One region of the Pseudoalteromonas sp. PB2-1 genome, then DNA from elsewhere that is predicted to be linked to it. Evidence: predicted binding sites of a transcription regulator. Region 1 holds the regulator's gene; the other holds the start of a gene.
The links. The regulator FliA, encoded in region 1, starts transcription of late flagellar genes. The targets are predictions, from matches to a motif close to CTAAAGNTNNNNNNNNNNNNGCCGATA.

Region 1 (8,323 bases):
ACATATCAAATGCAAACGGGTCGTCTTCATCAACGTTATCCGTTGCCACATCAGCAGTTACTTCTGGGCTATCAATGATAGGCTCTTCAACAACGGGCTCTTCTGGTGCCGCACTGACACCCTCTGTAATTGATGTGTCTTCACCAGCAAGTTCTTCTGCGCTCGGTGGATGACTTAATTTGTGAAGGGCTTCAAGGAGGGCAGGATCCGCAGGCTCTGGTTGCTCACGGTTCTGGATGGTCGTAAACATCTCATTTATTGTATCGAGTGCCTGTAAAATAACATCCATTAATTCAGATGTAACAGTACGCCCGCCTTGTCGTAATAAATCAAAGACATTTTCGGCGCCATGACATGCATCAACAAGTTCTGTCATGCTTAAGAAGCCAGCCCCACCTTTTACGGTATGGAAGCCCCTAAAAATGGCATTTAATAAATCTTTATCTTCTGGGTTATTTTCCAGTTCGACTAATTGCTCTGACAAAAGCTCTAAGATTTCTCCAGCTTCAACTAGGAAATCCTGTAAAATATCTTCATCGACTTCAAAGCTCATGCAGCTACTCTCCTCTTAGAAGCCCAGACTTGATAATAGATCATCAACTTCATCTTGTCCTGAGACAACATCATCGCGAGACTCTTTATCAATAATTGGCCCTTCAGGACCTGCAAGCGTATCGCTTTGTGCAGGTGCTTGTTCTATGGCCTGTTTTTCTTGTTTTTGATGACCATCTTCTTGACTGCCAAACACAGTTAAAAGATTGATTAAACTGTCTTCTACTTCGCGTACTAATTCGATGACTCGGCGTATAACTTGCCCTGTTAAGTCTTGATAATCTTGTGCCATCAGCACATTCGTCATCAAGCCTTGTAACTCATCTGTTTTAGTTTGCGAGCTGTTCATAAACTTATCTAAGCTATGACATAGCGATTTAAATTCACCGAGCTCAATTTCTCGATTCATCAAACGATCCCACGTAGGTTTTATCGTCGCTATATCGTCTGCAAGTTGCTGAGCAATTGGCAAACTTGCTTCCACTGCATCCATGGTCTTATTAGCGGCGCTTTCTGTCATTTCCATGACATAATTTAAGCGCTGTTTAGCATCGGGTATTGCTTCCGTTGTTAAGCCAGTTAAACGCGTATCGAGATCAAAGTTTTTTAGCGCTTCATGAAGTTGTCGCGTTAATTTACCAATTTCTGCAAACAGCTCTGATTGTTCTTTTGATGCTGTGTCAAGTATTAGCTTATCCGCTTTTTCTTGTTCACCATTTTCAAGATACTCAACAAGTTGACGAGCTTGCTCTAAACTTATTTGAGGCGCAGCAAGTGCTGACATAAGCCTCTCCCCTTAGATTAACCTAAACGTTCAAACACTTTTTCCAATTTGGTTTTCAGTGTCGCAGCAGTGAATGGTTTAACGATATAACCATTTACACCCGCTTGAGCAGCAGCAACAATTTGTTCTTTTTTCGCTTCAGCTGTCACCATGAGCACTGGAATATGCTTTAGGCTGTCGTCGGCACGAATAGCTCTCAATAAATCAATACCTTGCATACCTGGCATGTTCCAATCGGTGACAACAAAATCAAATTCTTGATTTTGTAGCATTGGTAATGCTGTTGAACCATCATCAGCTTCCTGCACATTGGTGAAACCTAAATCCCTTAACAGGTTTTTAATGATACGTCTCATTGTAGAAAAATCATCAACAACAAGAATTTTCATGTTTTTATCCAAAACATCCTCCGGTGAGGTTTGAACCTATATTTACTTACTACTAATTAATCCAGTCATTGATTTTTGCTTTGAGCTTAATCATCGCCTGACCATGTATTTGACTCACACGCGATTCACTTACGTCGAGTATGTGCCCTATTTCTTTTAAATTCATTTCATCGTTGTAATACAAAGATAAAACAAGTGCATCTCTTTCCGGTAACGATTGAATAGCCGTTAATAGAGATTGGTTAAACCGTTCATTTTTAACGTTATTAAACGGTTTGTCTAGTGCTAAATCTTGCCCCATAGGTGTAATAACGTCTTCATCAACACCTAAATCCTCAATACCCAGAACTTTACTAGAATTTACATCATGTAAGATATGATGGTACTCATCGAGCGTAATATCAAGTTTTTCAGCAACTTCTGTATCTTTGGGTTCTCGATTTAAAGTACTTTCTAGTGCGGCTATGGTTTCAGCAACGAGGCGTGCATTTCGGTGAACAGAGCGAGGCGCCCAATCCCCGCGACGAATTTCATCAAGCATCGCACCGCGAATGCGTATACCAGCGAAGGTTTCAAAGCTCGCTCCTTTGCCTGCATCAAAGTTTTTTGATGCTTCTATAAGGCCAATCATGCCTGATTGAATTAAATCGTCTAATTGAACACTGGCGGGTAAACGAGCAATTAAATGGCATGCCACTTTTTTGACTAAAGAGGCATGCTTTTCGACAATCGCATTCAAATTGTTTGCTGATTGATATCCCATCGCTTTATTCACCGATGTTGTCATAGTTAGCCGTTTACTAGTTTTTCAATAAAAAATTCTAAATGACCGGATGGTTGATTCGGTATTGGCCACTTAACTGCTTTTGTTGCTAATGTTTTAAATGCGACTGCTGCTGGCGAACTAGGAAACAACTCAACAATCACTTTTTGGCGTCGAGTCGATTTACGCATATTTTCGTCATACGGTATTGTTGCAACTAATTCCATAGATACATCCAAGAAACGATCGGTTACTTTTGATAGTTTAGCAAACAATTCTTGGCCTTCACGCATACTGCGGACCATATTGGCAACAATTTTAAATTTATATACACCATGTTCACGGCTCAGTACTTTAATAAGTGCATAGGCGTCGGTTATGGAGGTAGGTTCATCACATACAACCACAACGACATCTTGTGCTGCACGTGAAAAGCTTAATACCATGTCGGAAATACCCGCGGCGGTATCAACAATTAAGATATCAAACTCTGTATTTAACTCGCTAAAAGCGCGGATAAGGCCGGCATGCTCAGAAGGGCTTAGTTCCACCATGCTCTGCGAACCAGAGGTTGCAGGGACTATTTTAATCCCCGCAGGGCCTTCAACAAGGATTTCATCTAGCTCACATTCGCCAGATAAAACATGAGATAAGTTACGTTCAACACGAAGGCCAAGCATGACGTCACAATTTGCCAATCCCAAATCGGCATCAAGTACTAATACTCGATTTCCTTGCTGACCGAGTGCAATAGCGGTATTTAGTGAAACATTGGTTTTACCCACACCACCTTTGCCACCAGTCACAGCGATAACTTTAACGCCACTATTATTATTTTGATTCATTTTGCGCAGGCCGCTTGCTTGATCTAATACTGTGTTAATCATACATCCCTACTGTGCTCGACGCTACTGCTTGACGTCGTGAATGTTGTGCTTTTGCTCGTTTTAAATACAATTGCTCAGCCTTTTTCACTAGTTTTTCGGCATTTGCAACACGAATATCCTCTGGAACTCGCTGACCATTAGTAAGATACCCTATCGGAAGACGATTTTGAATCGCTATGCTGATAATCTCACCTAAACTTAGCGATTCATCCAACTTAGTGAATATACAACCACTTAGTTGCACCTTTTTAAAGTGTCTTACGGTTTCTTGCAACACATTTATTTGTGCTGTAGCACTTAATACTAAGTAACTACGAATATCAACTCGCTGATTACGCATTAGTGTATTAAGCTGCTCAGTCAAGCGTAAATCACGTTGGCTCATTCCCGCTGTGTCTATTAATACTAGTCGCTTATTACGTAAATGGTATAGCACTTCAGCCAATTCATTTGCATCTTTTACTTGTTTAACACCACAGCCAATAATACGGCCATAGGTAGCAAGTTGTTCGTAGGCACCAATCCGGTATGTATCCGTCGTAATTAATGCAACTTTGTCGGCACCGTATTTTTGGGCTCCTAACGCAGCAAGCTTAGCAACGGTGGTTGTTTTACCAACCCCTGTAGGCCCAACAAGTGCAAACACGCCGCCTTGACGTAAGATTTCGTTATTGGTGGTGTGCATTTGGTTTTCAACCATTTGCAGGAGTGCTTGCCAAGCTTGTTGACGTGAAACATCGTCTGGAATAAAACACGCCATTTGCTCAGCAACATCACGCTCAATTCCCATCCCCGCTAAACGGTCAATCATACACGCACGAGTTGGATCACGACGTGCCATATCTTGCTGCATTAAGCCCGATACTTGATGTTCGAGTAATTGACGAATCGCATTCATTTCTTCACGCATTGTCGCCATTTCTGATTGGTTAGCAGGCGCAGAGTTTTTCTGTTCTACCGGTGAATCTAAATCATCAAAGCCTGCATCTAAGTCATCATCAAAACCTAGGCTATGGGCTTGCGTTTGCATGCGAGGTGCAGCTTGTTCTTGGTAGCGTGGCTTTTGAGCATACTCAGGTTGTTGCTGTTGAAAACTAGGCTCTTTAGGTTGATAGTGTTCGCTCGTATCGATACCAGATTGGCTAAACATAGATGCAAGCTCAGGCGAACGAGGGCGTGGGGCTTGGCGCTCAAGTAACGCTTGTAGGCTATCGGCAACTTGTGCTTGCGGCTCAGGTTTAGCACGCATTGGCTCAGGCTTAACAAAATTAGGCTGTGGCGCAGGTTTTGATTGCACTGCTACGGGCGCTGCTTCAGCTTTAGGGGCTGCCTTGTCATAATCTACAGCTGCAACAATTTCAACACCGTTAGCGAGCTTTTTATTTGACATAATAACCGCATCAACACCTAATTCATCTTTCACTTCTTTAAGTGCAGTGCGCATATCTTTAGCAAAAAAACGTTTAATTTTCATGGTTCAACCCCTTTACTATCCTATTGTTGGCCTACTGAGCTGACAATCTTAATCTGTCTTTCGTCTGGTACCTCTTGATAAGACATGACCCTTAAACCTGGAATCGTGTACTTAACAAAACGAGATAACACAGTACGTAACATTCCTGACGTTAACAGTATTGAAGGTTCACCGGCCATTTCTTGGTTTTGATGCGCTTCATTCAATGATTGCTGAAGTCGCTCTGCAAGGCTTGGTTCTATTCCGGCACCTTCGTCACCTGCATTTTGAAGTGACTGATGCAACATCTGTTCCAACTCAGGCGCCAAGGTTATGACAGGGATCTCAGAAGACATACCAACAGCGTCTTGAACGATAAGTCTACGCAGTGAAATTCGTACTGCAGCTGTTAGTACATCAGGGTCTTGGCTACGTGGGCCATATTCAACAAGGGTTTGAACAATCGAGCGCATATCGCGAATTGCCACCCCTTCATTAAGTAAATTTTGTAGTACTTTTACAACGGTTGTGAGTGGTAGAACGTCAGGCACCAAACCTTCAACAAGACGTGGGTGGCTCTTCGCTAGCATGTCTAATAAGTTTTGCACTTCTTCGTGACCAAGTAGCAAGGCTGCGCTGTTCGTTAGCAACTGACTGATGTGTGTAGCAACCACAGTCGCAGAATCAACAACCGTATAACCAAGAGATTGGGCTTCGTCTTTTTGATCTGGCTTGATCCATACTGCATCAAGGCCAAATGCAGGATCTTTTGTCTCAACACCTTTGATTGGGCCAAATACTTGACCTGGGTTAATTGCCAGCTCATCACCGTGCTTTAATTCACCTTCACCACTTGATACACCCATCATCGTGATGCGATAGGCATTTGGATCGAGCTCTAAGTTATCGCGAATATGCACAGGAGGTACTAAGAAACCAAGTTCTTGAGATAGCTTTTTACGCACGCCTTTAATGCGATTAAGTAGTTCTCCGCCTTGTGATTGGTCCACAAGTGGAATTAAACGATAACCAACCTCTAGACCAATAACATCTACTTGCTGAACATCATCCCAGCCCAGCTCTTTTTGCTCTTGTTTATTAGCAACACCGGTGCCTGGTGCTCCGCCATTTGCTTCGATTTCTGCTTGCTCGGCTTCGGCTTTTGCTTTTTGTTTTTGCGTGAAATATGCAAGATAGCCAAGCAATGCACCTAAGCTTAAGAATGCGATATGCGGCATACCTGGCACTAAACCCATGGTGATTAGAATGCCCGATGCAATATATAAAGATTTTTCGTTACCTAACTGAGTTTTAAACTGCTCCCCCATGTTGTGCGACTCATTTTGACGCGTCACAACAATCGCCGTACCAATTGAAAGTAACAGTGATGGTAATTGCGCTACTAGGCCATCACCAATCGTTAGCAGAGTATAAACCTCCATCGCTCGACTAAAGCTTAAGTCGTGCTGGATCATACCAACAAATAAACCACCAACAATATTGATTACAAGTATCACGATACCGGCGATGGCATCGCCTTTAACGAACTTACTTGCACCGTCCATTGAACCGTAAAAATCAGCTTCACGGGTTACTTCATCACGGCGCTCACGCGCTTGTTCTGCACTGATAAAACCGGCATTTAAATCGGCGTCAATCGCCATTTGTTTACCTGGCATTGCATCTAGGGTGAAACGTGCTGACACTTCAGAAATACGGCCTGCCCCTTTGGTGATAACAACAAAGTTAATGATAATAAGGATAAGGAAGACCACTAAACCTACGGCATAGTTACCACCTATCACCACCGAGCCAAATGCTTCGATAACCTTACCTGCTGCGTCACCACCGTTGTGACCTTCAAGTAGCACAACACGGGTACTGGCAACATTGAGTGCAAGGCGCATAATCGTGGCGATTAACAATACGGCTGGAAACATACCAAACTCAAGTGGCTTCATGGTATAAACCGTGACCAGAAGTACCACAAGTGCGAGCGCGATATTAAACGAAAAAAGAATATCTAAAAGAAAAGGTGGCAGTGGTAAAATCACCATACCTAGCGCAGCTAACACTAGTAATGGTGTACCCACACCTTTAGCATACTCTTTTTTATCTTTATTAAGTTGTTGTAATACCGCTTTAAATTCCATAATTCAACAATTTCAAAAAATTGACACTATACGGAATTTGCAATAACTATTCCAAGTTATAAAGCGACTCGCTAATATTTATAATCATCAGGTATTGGCAGTTTTTTATTCAGAGGGATTGGGCGTTTACCACGGCCTTTTTTGAAGCGTTTTAGCTGAAATACATAGGCAAGTACTTGGGCAACCGCGGTGAACAGTTGATCGGGTATCTGCTGCCCAACTTCTGTCGTATGATAAAGCGCACGCGTCAGTACTGGCGACTCAACGATAGGGACATCATTACCCTTACCCACTTTACGAATCTGCATAGCAAGTTCATCAAGGCCTTTAGCAAGTACGATAGGCGCCCCTGCTTTTGCTGTGTCATATTTAATGGCAACAGAGTAGTGAGTCGGGTTGGTTACAATAACATCCGCATCAGGCACATCTTGCATCATCCGTCGTTGCGACATTTCTCGTTGCGTACGACGAATACGTGCTTTTATTTGTGGGTCACCTTCTGAGTTTTTATACTCATCTTTGACTTCTTGAAGCGTCATTTTTAGCTCTTTATGATGCTTATGACTTTGGTAAGGCGCATCGATAGCTGCAATAACAATTAAAGTACATGTCAGTCCTAAAAACATCCACGATAAAATCTCAAGGGAGTGGATAATATTACCAGGCGCACTTTCTATACTCAGATGCAGTATCTCATCGAAAAAGGTATTAATTAAAAACACTGCAAAACCAGCCACAACCGCAAATTTTAACAGCGACTTCACCAATTCAACCCCCGCTTGTGGGCCTAGCATACGTTTTATGCCTTTAGCTGGAGACATTTTGTTGGCTTTAGGCGCAGCGGCTTTCCAACTAAAATTAAAGCCCCCCAATAAGGTATTACCAATAAAAGCAGCAATAACGATGATAAAAACAAACATCGCCATAGGAAAGAGCAAGGCATCACCCACAACCCCCCAAACCGAGAACATTTTTGTGGTGTCATAGGTTTCATTACGATTTAAGCTAAGCAATCGCCCCATCACGTTATACAAGCCTTTACCAATTTCTGGCCCGTACAAAAGCAGCGAAATAGCAGAAAACATGAGAACAAACATTGTACCAAGCTCTTTCGAACGAGCTACTTGACCTTTTTTCTTCGCGTCTTCTATTTTTTTACTGGTGGGTTCTTCGGTTTTTTCTTGACCTGAATCTTCAGCCATAGTGCGCTCCTAAGGGGTACAACCAACAAGGCTACACATCAACTCAACCATTTTCAGCCACTGGAACTCGAACTGGGTCATAAAGTTACCCAGCGTCGCCCAAATGATCACAAGACCGGCCACTAAGGTGAACGGAAAAC
Region 2 (8,323 bases), 1.7 Mb from region 1:
CTTTGCGACCCGCATTATTAAGCGCATTGCTTAACTCTACTTTTATCTCTAAATCATTTGGGTATTTTTCAACTTTAGCTTGCAGTGCTTTTATTTCTGGAGAGTCTGTTGCAGCTAATGCTTGTTCACACTTTGCTTGAATATTTGTGAAATACGCATCACGTTCATTCTCTGCCACTGAATCTAGTAATGCTTGTGCATCTTCTAATTTATGAATTTGAATACAAATATCAGCTAATACTAATTTTACACGCGTATGGCTCGGATCAAGCTCATAAGCCTGCTTTGCATAATTAAACGCATTATTTAAATCTTGATTAATTAACGCTTGCTTAGCTTGTTCAAGTAATAACTCGTGCTGGGCTGGTAAATGCTTTGCTAGCGCATCACGAATTTGCTGTTCTGTTTGAGCACCCGGTAACATATCTACAGGCGCAGAATCTTTTAACATCACAAGCGTTGGTAATGCTTGCAAACCAATTTGCTGTGCAAGTTGCGCTGCAAGAGCTTGCTCAACGTCACAGTCTAATGTCGCTACTAATAAATGCTCACCGTATTCATGTGCGATTTTTTCTAAAATAACAGCTTGCTGATGACACTCTGGGTTTTGCGCAGAGTAGAAAGTTAGTAAAACTAATTTTTCGGCTGAGGTCTCACCCAGTACTTGCTGTAAATTCTGTGGAGTAACATTTACCATATTATTCATTTGATCAATTGCACTATATAAGTATTTAGGTTTTTATATGGTGACAAACATAACAATTACAAGCCCATTCAGTCGAGGTCATTATGAAATTATCAGTTATATCTGCTGCGTTATTATTTCTTACTCCCATAACACAAGCAACAAGCTTAGATTTAAATCTTCAGAAAACCATGCCAGAGATTGAAAAGCTTTACTTAGATTTACATCAATCTCCAGAGCTTTCTTATCATGAAAAACAAACAGGTAAGAAATTAGCAAAACGACTTACTAAACTTGGCTTTGAGGTTACTGATAATGTAGGTGGCTATGGCGTAGTTGGTATTTACAAAAATGGTACTGGACCAACTGTGATGATCCGTACCGATACAGATGGCTTACCCATTGTTGAACAAACTGGTAAACCGTACGCTTCAAAAGTAACGGTTACAAACGACGAAGGCTCAACTGTCGGTGTAATGCATGGCTGTGGTCATGATATTCACATGAGTTCGTTTATTGGCACAGCCCAACAGTTAATGACACACAAAGATCAGTGGCAAGGTACATTAATGATGGTCGCACAACCCGCTGAAGAAGTAGGCGGTGGTGCAAAAGCAATGCTTAAAGAAGGACTTTTTACCAAGTACCCTACGCCTGACCACGTAATTGCTTTACATGTCAGTGCCAGTGTTCCTGCTGGTAAAATCAGCATGAAAAATGAGTACACAATGGCAAGTGTTGACTCTGTTGATATTACTGTAAAAGGTAAAGGTGGTCATGGTGCTTATCCTCATACAACAATAGACCCTGTTGTAATTGCTTCACGTATTGTGTTGGCACTGCAAACAATTACGAGCCGTGAATTGTCACCATTAGAGCCATCGGTGATCACGGTAGGCTCAATTCATGGTGGCTCTAAACACAATGTCATTTCTGATGAAGTAAAACTACAACTTACATTGCGTAGTTATAACCCTGAAGTTCGCTTACAACAAATCGCGGCGATTAAACGAATTTCTAAAGGTATCGCATTAAGTGCAGGACTTGATGAAAGCTTAGCACCTGAAGTATATGTGCATGAAGATGAATCTATTCCATCTACTTATAATAACCCTGAGCAAACCAACTTAGTGCGTTCAGCAATTGCTAATGCGATTGGTGAAGACAATGTACTTGAAACAGAAGCAGTCATGGCCGGCGAAGACTTTGGTTTATACGGACGTACAGATAAGAATATTCCAATTACTTTATTTTGGTTAGGGGGTGTTGAGCCTAGTCAATATGATGCCGCAATACAATCTGGCACAACATTACCTTCTTTACATTCAAGTAAGTTTGCACCTGATTACAAAAAGGCGCTCCCTACTGGGATTACAGCGATGAGTAATGCCGCGGTTGCCCTATTCAACAAAAAATAGTTTAGGCTGACTTAGTTCTGGGCTTAGCTTTTCTTTTAAAACGTCGCTTTTGCGGCGTTTTTGGTAACTGGGCAAAGACTTGGCTGTCGCACTGCTTAGCTTGCTCAACTAAAGCATGTAACTCAGTCAGTAATGGCGTTAAAAATTGCTGATAACTCATATGTTGCTCAGCTATATTCCCTAACGATGCTTCCCACTTAGCTGTTAAGTCAGGGCTAGCAAGCTGCTCTGGTAATGTACTTATGAGAGCTTTACCTGTTACTGTAGCTAAAATGTGTTTACCTTGACGCTCTAGAAAGCGGCGCTTGAATAAAAGCTCAAGAATGCCTGCCCGTGTAGCCTCAGTACCTAGACCATCCGTATCTTTGAGGATCTTTTTAATTTCAGGGTCTTTCACATAGCGACTGATGCCTGTCATAGCACTTAATAAGGTCGCATCAGTAAAGTGCGCTGGCGGTGTGGTCACTTTGTCTACCACTTCACCTTGATTGCAATGCAGCGGCTGACCTTTTTCAAGTGGCGGTAAGGTTTGCTCATCCTTTAACTCTGTTTTGCCCATTAATGTTTTAAAGCCTAAGCTAATATCTTGCTTAGCAGCAGCTTTAAAAAGCCCACCCGCAATATCAACCGTTACTTTGGTTTCTTTAAACACATAGTCTGGATAAAACTGAATTAAATAATGACGACAGATCAATCGATAGATTTTTTGTTCTTCGCTATTTAATGATGCTGAGCGTAGCTGCTTTTCGGTGGGAACAATAGCGTGGTGAGCTGCAACCTTGTTGTCATTAAAACATTTACTCCGCTTACTGGTATCAGCTTGCTTGCAAGCTTCACTTGCTTGACCTTCATTATTGGCGATAGCGGCAATAATACTCGCTGCATCTTTATGATGCTCTTTTGGTAAATAGCGATTATCTGAACGAGGATACGTAATTAACTTATGACGCTCATACAAGCTTTGACAGGTATCTAGCACCTTTTGTGCTGGCATAGAAAACGCTTTTGCCGCATCAATTTGTAAAGCCGACAAGTTATAAGGTAACGGCGCTTGTTGTTTTTTTTGTTTTTGCTCAAGCTCAACCACCTTAGCTGGTTGATTAGTAATTCGTGACACAACATTTTCAGCAAGTCCTCTATGTAATACTCTACCTTCTTCATCTTGATAGGGCTCGCATGCTTTACTTGGTTGCCACTTAGCAGAAAATGTTTGCTGCTGCTCTGTTTCGAGATGAGCCAAAACTTCGTAGAAAGGTTTTGCTACAAAGTTAGCTATTTCATTATCGCGATTTACAACTAGCCCTAAAATAGGTGTTTGAACACGACCTACAGACAACACATTACCAAACCCTGCTTTTTGCCCAGCAAGCGTATAAGCTCGCGTTAAATTCATGCCAAATAACCAATCAGCACGTGAGCGAGCTAAGGCTGATACGCTCAAGGGAATAAAATCGCGATTCGACTTTAAATTATTCAGCGCTTTTTTAACTGCACTTAAGTTTAAGTCGCTTATTAAGAGCCGCTGGATTTGCTGTTTTTTAGCTTGGCTTAGTTTTACCTGTTCAATTACTTCATCTACCAATAACTGGCCTTCACGGTCAGGGTCACCAGCATGGATGATTATACTCGCTTGCTTAATCAGCTTTTTTAATACGGTGAGTTGTTTGCGTGTTTTTGCTTTAGGTTTTAACTGCCATTGTTCAGGCACGATAGGTAAGTGCTCAAATCGCCACTTTTTAAAACTTGCATCGTAATCGTCAGGCTCAGCTTGTTCAAGCAAATGACCAATACACCAAGAAACACAATCACCATTAGCAAGCTCAATATAACCTTCCTGCTTTTTTTGTGGTTTTGGTAGTGCATCAGCAATGGCTCGTGCAAGGGACGGCTTTTCGGCAATGTAAAGTTTCATAACGCAACACTAAATACTGTTTTTATAAACAGTAGTCTAACACAGCATTTTTTACTTAGGAATGGTCTCGGCGAGCCTATTGCGACGGGTAAATAAATAAATCATAGGCAAATAACATACAACTACGGTGCCTATATTAATAACAGGGAGTAAGGTTTTATACATATATGTGCTATACGATAAATCCCATAAGTGAATATCAATTACGCGAAATAGTTGTAATATGGGTGCCATTACAACAACTAACTGCCCTAGTACGCTCTGCCAAAGATAAACCTTATCTTTTATACCAAGATAAGCAATGATGGCCATCCATGCTATGTCATTAAATGCCCATACAACGTAACGCCAAACAAAGATGTCATCAAACTCACTCAGGCTTGAATGGATAAGAGTGCCATATAGAAAAAAACTAGCGGTTATTACAGAAAACCTGAAGGCGAGCCAATCATTTCTGATATAAAAAACAAAAATAGCTGGGCTCAGAATGAACACCCAGCTATTACTTAATATAACAATAAAAGAGTTGAACCAATCAGGCACAAGTAACGACCTTAATCAGTTTTCTGTTTTACCATCGTTACCATCACCGTTACCTGGCAGGTAGCAATATTTATCGAGCTTTTTCATTCTTATACCCATTACATTCTTTAACTAATTGTAACTGTAACTGATTTAGGGTCTTACATCAATAGGATCCGACTCTTGCGCCTTGCCTTGCATAATTGAGATTTCGACGCGACGGTTACGCTTTCTATCTTCATCGGTAACATTGGGAACAAGTGGCCTCGTTTCAGCATGGCCCACTACGACCATTCTCGATTTATCGAAACCTGGGGCTTTTTCCATTTCACTTGCAACTGCAACTGCACGCTTTGAAGATAAATCCCAATTATTGGTATATAGCTCATTGGAAACCTGAAAATCATCAGTGTGACCAGATACCGTTATTTCGCCAGGCACGTCTTTTAACAAGGTTGCAATATCTCGAATAATTGGTTTAAATTTAGGCTGTAAAAACGCACTCCCTGAAGGAAATGAGCCATTTTCCCGAATACGAATAATAATTTGCTGGCCTAAAGACTCTAGTTCAATCGCCCCATCAATAATCTGTTGTTCAAGTTGTTGCGCAATTTTCTTCACAAGCTCGTTGGTTTGTTCTTGATTCGCAGCGGAAATAGATTGATCCATCGCTTGTTCTTGCGCTGTACTTTGAGACTCACCGCCACGCTTATTACCACGCTGCTCTTGACGTCCACCTGCTGAGCTTTCATCACCGGCTTGGAATTCCAACATCTGCTGGGTCATTTCAACCGTTTGTTGTTGAATTGTTTCGATAGGCGTAGGCTCAGGTTTACCTGGCGTAAACTCCATGGCTATTACTGAAGTTCCTTTTGGGATGTCTTTTACTTCAATTTTGTTTTGCACACCAAAAGCAAACTTCATTGAGCCAGCAATTTGCTTAAATTTAAGGACATCCATTTCAGAAAAGGCAAGCAAGAGTACAAAGAAGCACATTAACAGTGACATTAAATCTGCGAAGGTTCCCATCCAAGCTGGTAAACCCGGAGGTGGACATTTGCACTCTTGATCAGACATGCTTACTCCTCAGTATCCACTTTTCGTTTAGACTCTGCTAAGTAGTTTTTCAAGATACCCTCGATTACTTTCGGGTTTTGACCATCTTGAATACCCAGTACCGCGTCGAGAATTAAGCGTTGGTTAAGAGCCTCTTCGTCTTTACGTAGCTCTAGTTTTACCTGAATTGGAATAGCAACCACATTCGCTAAGAACGCGCCATATAATGTCGTTAATAGTGCAACGGCCATCGCAGGACCGATGGCTTTAGGATCATCCATATTTGATAACATGGCAACAAGACCAATTAGCGTGCCTATCATACCCATTGCAGGAGCTATGTCGGCTAACGATTTAAATAGTCCCGCGCCATGCTCATGACGAGTGGCAGTAAGTGCGATATCTTTTTGCAAGGTAGCACGAACCACATCGGCGTCATGACCATCGACGAGCATATCAACGCCCTTGCGCATAAAGCCATTAGGAATTTCAGCTTCTTCGAGTGCTAAAAAACCACCTTTACGGGCTGAGTCTGCTAACTCTACAGCTTTCTCTATTAGCTCTTCTGGAGATTCTATCTTGAACATGAAAGCTTTCGCGGCAACTTTACCTATGCCCAAAAACTGACCCATAGTAAAGTTTGACAACACAATGAAAATAGAGCCGCCAAATACAATGACCACCGAAGGGGTGTTATAAAACATTGCAACTTGGCCATCACTACTTAACACCATCGACATAGCAATTAAGCCTATGGCACCAAGAATACCTATTATGGTTGCTAAATCCACATACCCCTCCAGAGGAACAATTGCACGATACCCTAAGGCATCAAATTTTTATTATTAACTGCTTATCGGCAAGCAATTGAAATACTTAAATCATTAAATGAATTAATTTTATTTTAATGTAAGTTTCTCAAGCTACAAGTTTATCTTGTGTCTAAAAGCGTAAAAATAACATATTGGCGTTGCTTTATGCGTAAAAAAACACATCATTCTTTGACCTAGTTTAGCATTCCCCCTAAAATTGGCCTCACTTTCTATCAGCTAGTGAGGCCACTATGGCAGCGAAGAAACCAGAAAACTTGAGCTTTGAAGAAGCCTTGGATGAATTATCTAATATTGTTGTACAAATGGAACAGGGTGACTTGTCATTAGAGCAATCTCTTAAGCAGTTTGAACGTGGTATTGCATTAGCTAATGCCTCATCAGGTAAACTACAACAAGCAGAACAAAAAGTTGCCATACTTATGGGTAACGATAGCCAAGCTCCACTGAGCAATTTCGATTCAAATTTGGACTAATTTCAGTGCAATTAATAGACCAACTGCAAGATGCGCGCAATGATGTTGAAGCAACACTTAATCACTATTTTGATCAGCCTTTAGATACCGAACAAACAATAAAAGAAGCCACTCATTATGGCGTGTTAAATGGCGGCAAACGATTACGTCCATACCTTGTTTATGCAACAGGTAGGATGATGGGGGCACAGAAAAAAGACCTTGATATTCTTGCAGCAGCCATTGAGTGTATCCATAGCTATTCACTAGTTCATGATGACTTACCAGCAATGGATGATGACGATCTGCGACGTGGCCGCCCTACTTGCCATATAGTGTATGGTGAAGCAAACGCTATTCTTGCAGGTGATGCACTACAAACACTTGCCTTTGACTTAATTGCCAATCATCCTTTTTCTGTACCGCCAGCGCAGCAAATAAAAATGATCGCCTCATTAAGCAAAGCCTCAGGTATTGAAGGTATGGTAGGTGGTCAAGCGCTTGACATTAGTGCGACGAATAATGAAATCAGTGTCGAACAATTAGAGCGTATTCATCAACTGAAGACAGGGGCACTGCTTAATTGTGCAATAACCCTAGGTGCATTGTGTGCCAATCAATGTGACGAGTACACATTAAAACAGCTTAATTTGTTTGGACAAGCGATAGGTCTGGCTTTTCAGGTACAAGACGATATCCTAGATGTCGAAGCAGATACAGAAACACTTGGCAAACCACAAGGGTCAGATATTGCAGCGAATAAAGCAACCTACCCCGCTCTTTTAGGACTGGATGGCGCAAAGCAAAAAGCGCAAGATTTACTCGCACAGGCACATCAAGCTTTAGAGGCGATTAATTTCGATACGAGTGAACTGGCAAGGCTTGCCAACTATATTGTTGAACGCAAATATTGATGCGTAAAACAACGACAAAATAACTAAAAAATCAGAGTCACAATAAGCTATAATGCACTCTGGTTAGCGAAGGATGTATATAAAATCATGACACTTGATAGTAGCAAGTATCCATTATTAAGTTTGGTTGACGAGCCAGCACAGCTGCGTGATTTAGCGCAAGATAAATTACCTGCGTTTAGTAAAGAGTTACGCGAGTACCTGCTTAACTCAGTCTCGCAAAGTAGTGGTCATTTAGCCTCAGGGTTAGGCACAGTTGAATTAACTGTCGCTCTGCATTATGTCTATAACACGCCCTCTGATCGACTCGTTTGGGATGTAGGCCATCAAGCCTACCCACATAAAATTTTAACGGGTCGCCGTGACCAAATGCATACTATTCGTCAAAAAGACGGTTTACACCCTTTCCCATTTCGCGAAGAAAGCCAGTACGACACATTTAGTGTAGGTCACTCAAGTACATCAATTTCAGCCGCACTAGGAATGGCCATTGCCGCTGAAAAAGAAGGTAAAGATCGAAAAACAGTGGCT

Region 2: a site for FliA is predicted at 6,448-6,474, ahead of pomA (flagellar motor protein PomA). Genes of this name have one in related genera too.

Annotation. Positions count from the first base shown of each region.
Region 1 is NZ_CP090667.1:2,576,898-2,585,220, forward strand. It holds gene L0Z67_RS12080 (chemotaxis protein CheA) at 1-553, opposite strand, end outside; gene L0Z67_RS12085 (protein phosphatase CheZ) at 569-1,336, opposite strand; gene cheY (chemotaxis response regulator CheY) at 1,354-1,737, opposite strand; gene L0Z67_RS12095 (RNA polymerase sigma factor FliA) at 1,778-2,488, opposite strand; gene L0Z67_RS12100 (MinD/ParA family protein) at 2,515-3,375, opposite strand; gene flhF (flagellar biosynthesis protein FlhF) at 3,368-4,849, opposite strand; gene flhA (flagellar biosynthesis protein FlhA) at 4,870-6,981, opposite strand; gene flhB (flagellar biosynthesis protein FlhB) at 7,053-8,183, opposite strand; gene fliR (flagellar biosynthetic protein FliR) at 8,193-8,323, opposite strand, start outside.
Region 2 is NZ_CP090667.1:839,079-847,401, reverse strand. It holds gene L0Z67_RS03955 (tetratricopeptide repeat protein) at 1-706, opposite strand, end outside; gene L0Z67_RS03950 (M20 family metallopeptidase) at 790-2,103, shown strand; gene L0Z67_RS03945 (DNA topoisomerase III) at 2,105-4,015, opposite strand; gene L0Z67_RS03940 (hypothetical protein) at 4,067-4,558, opposite strand; gene L0Z67_RS03935 (flagellar motor protein MotB) at 4,691-5,614, opposite strand; gene pomA (flagellar motor protein PomA) at 5,617-6,384, opposite strand; gene xseB (exodeoxyribonuclease VII small subunit) at 6,657-6,899, shown strand; gene ispA ((2E,6E)-farnesyl diphosphate synthase) at 6,905-7,792, shown strand; gene dxs (1-deoxy-D-xylulose-5-phosphate synthase) at 7,880-8,323, shown strand, end outside.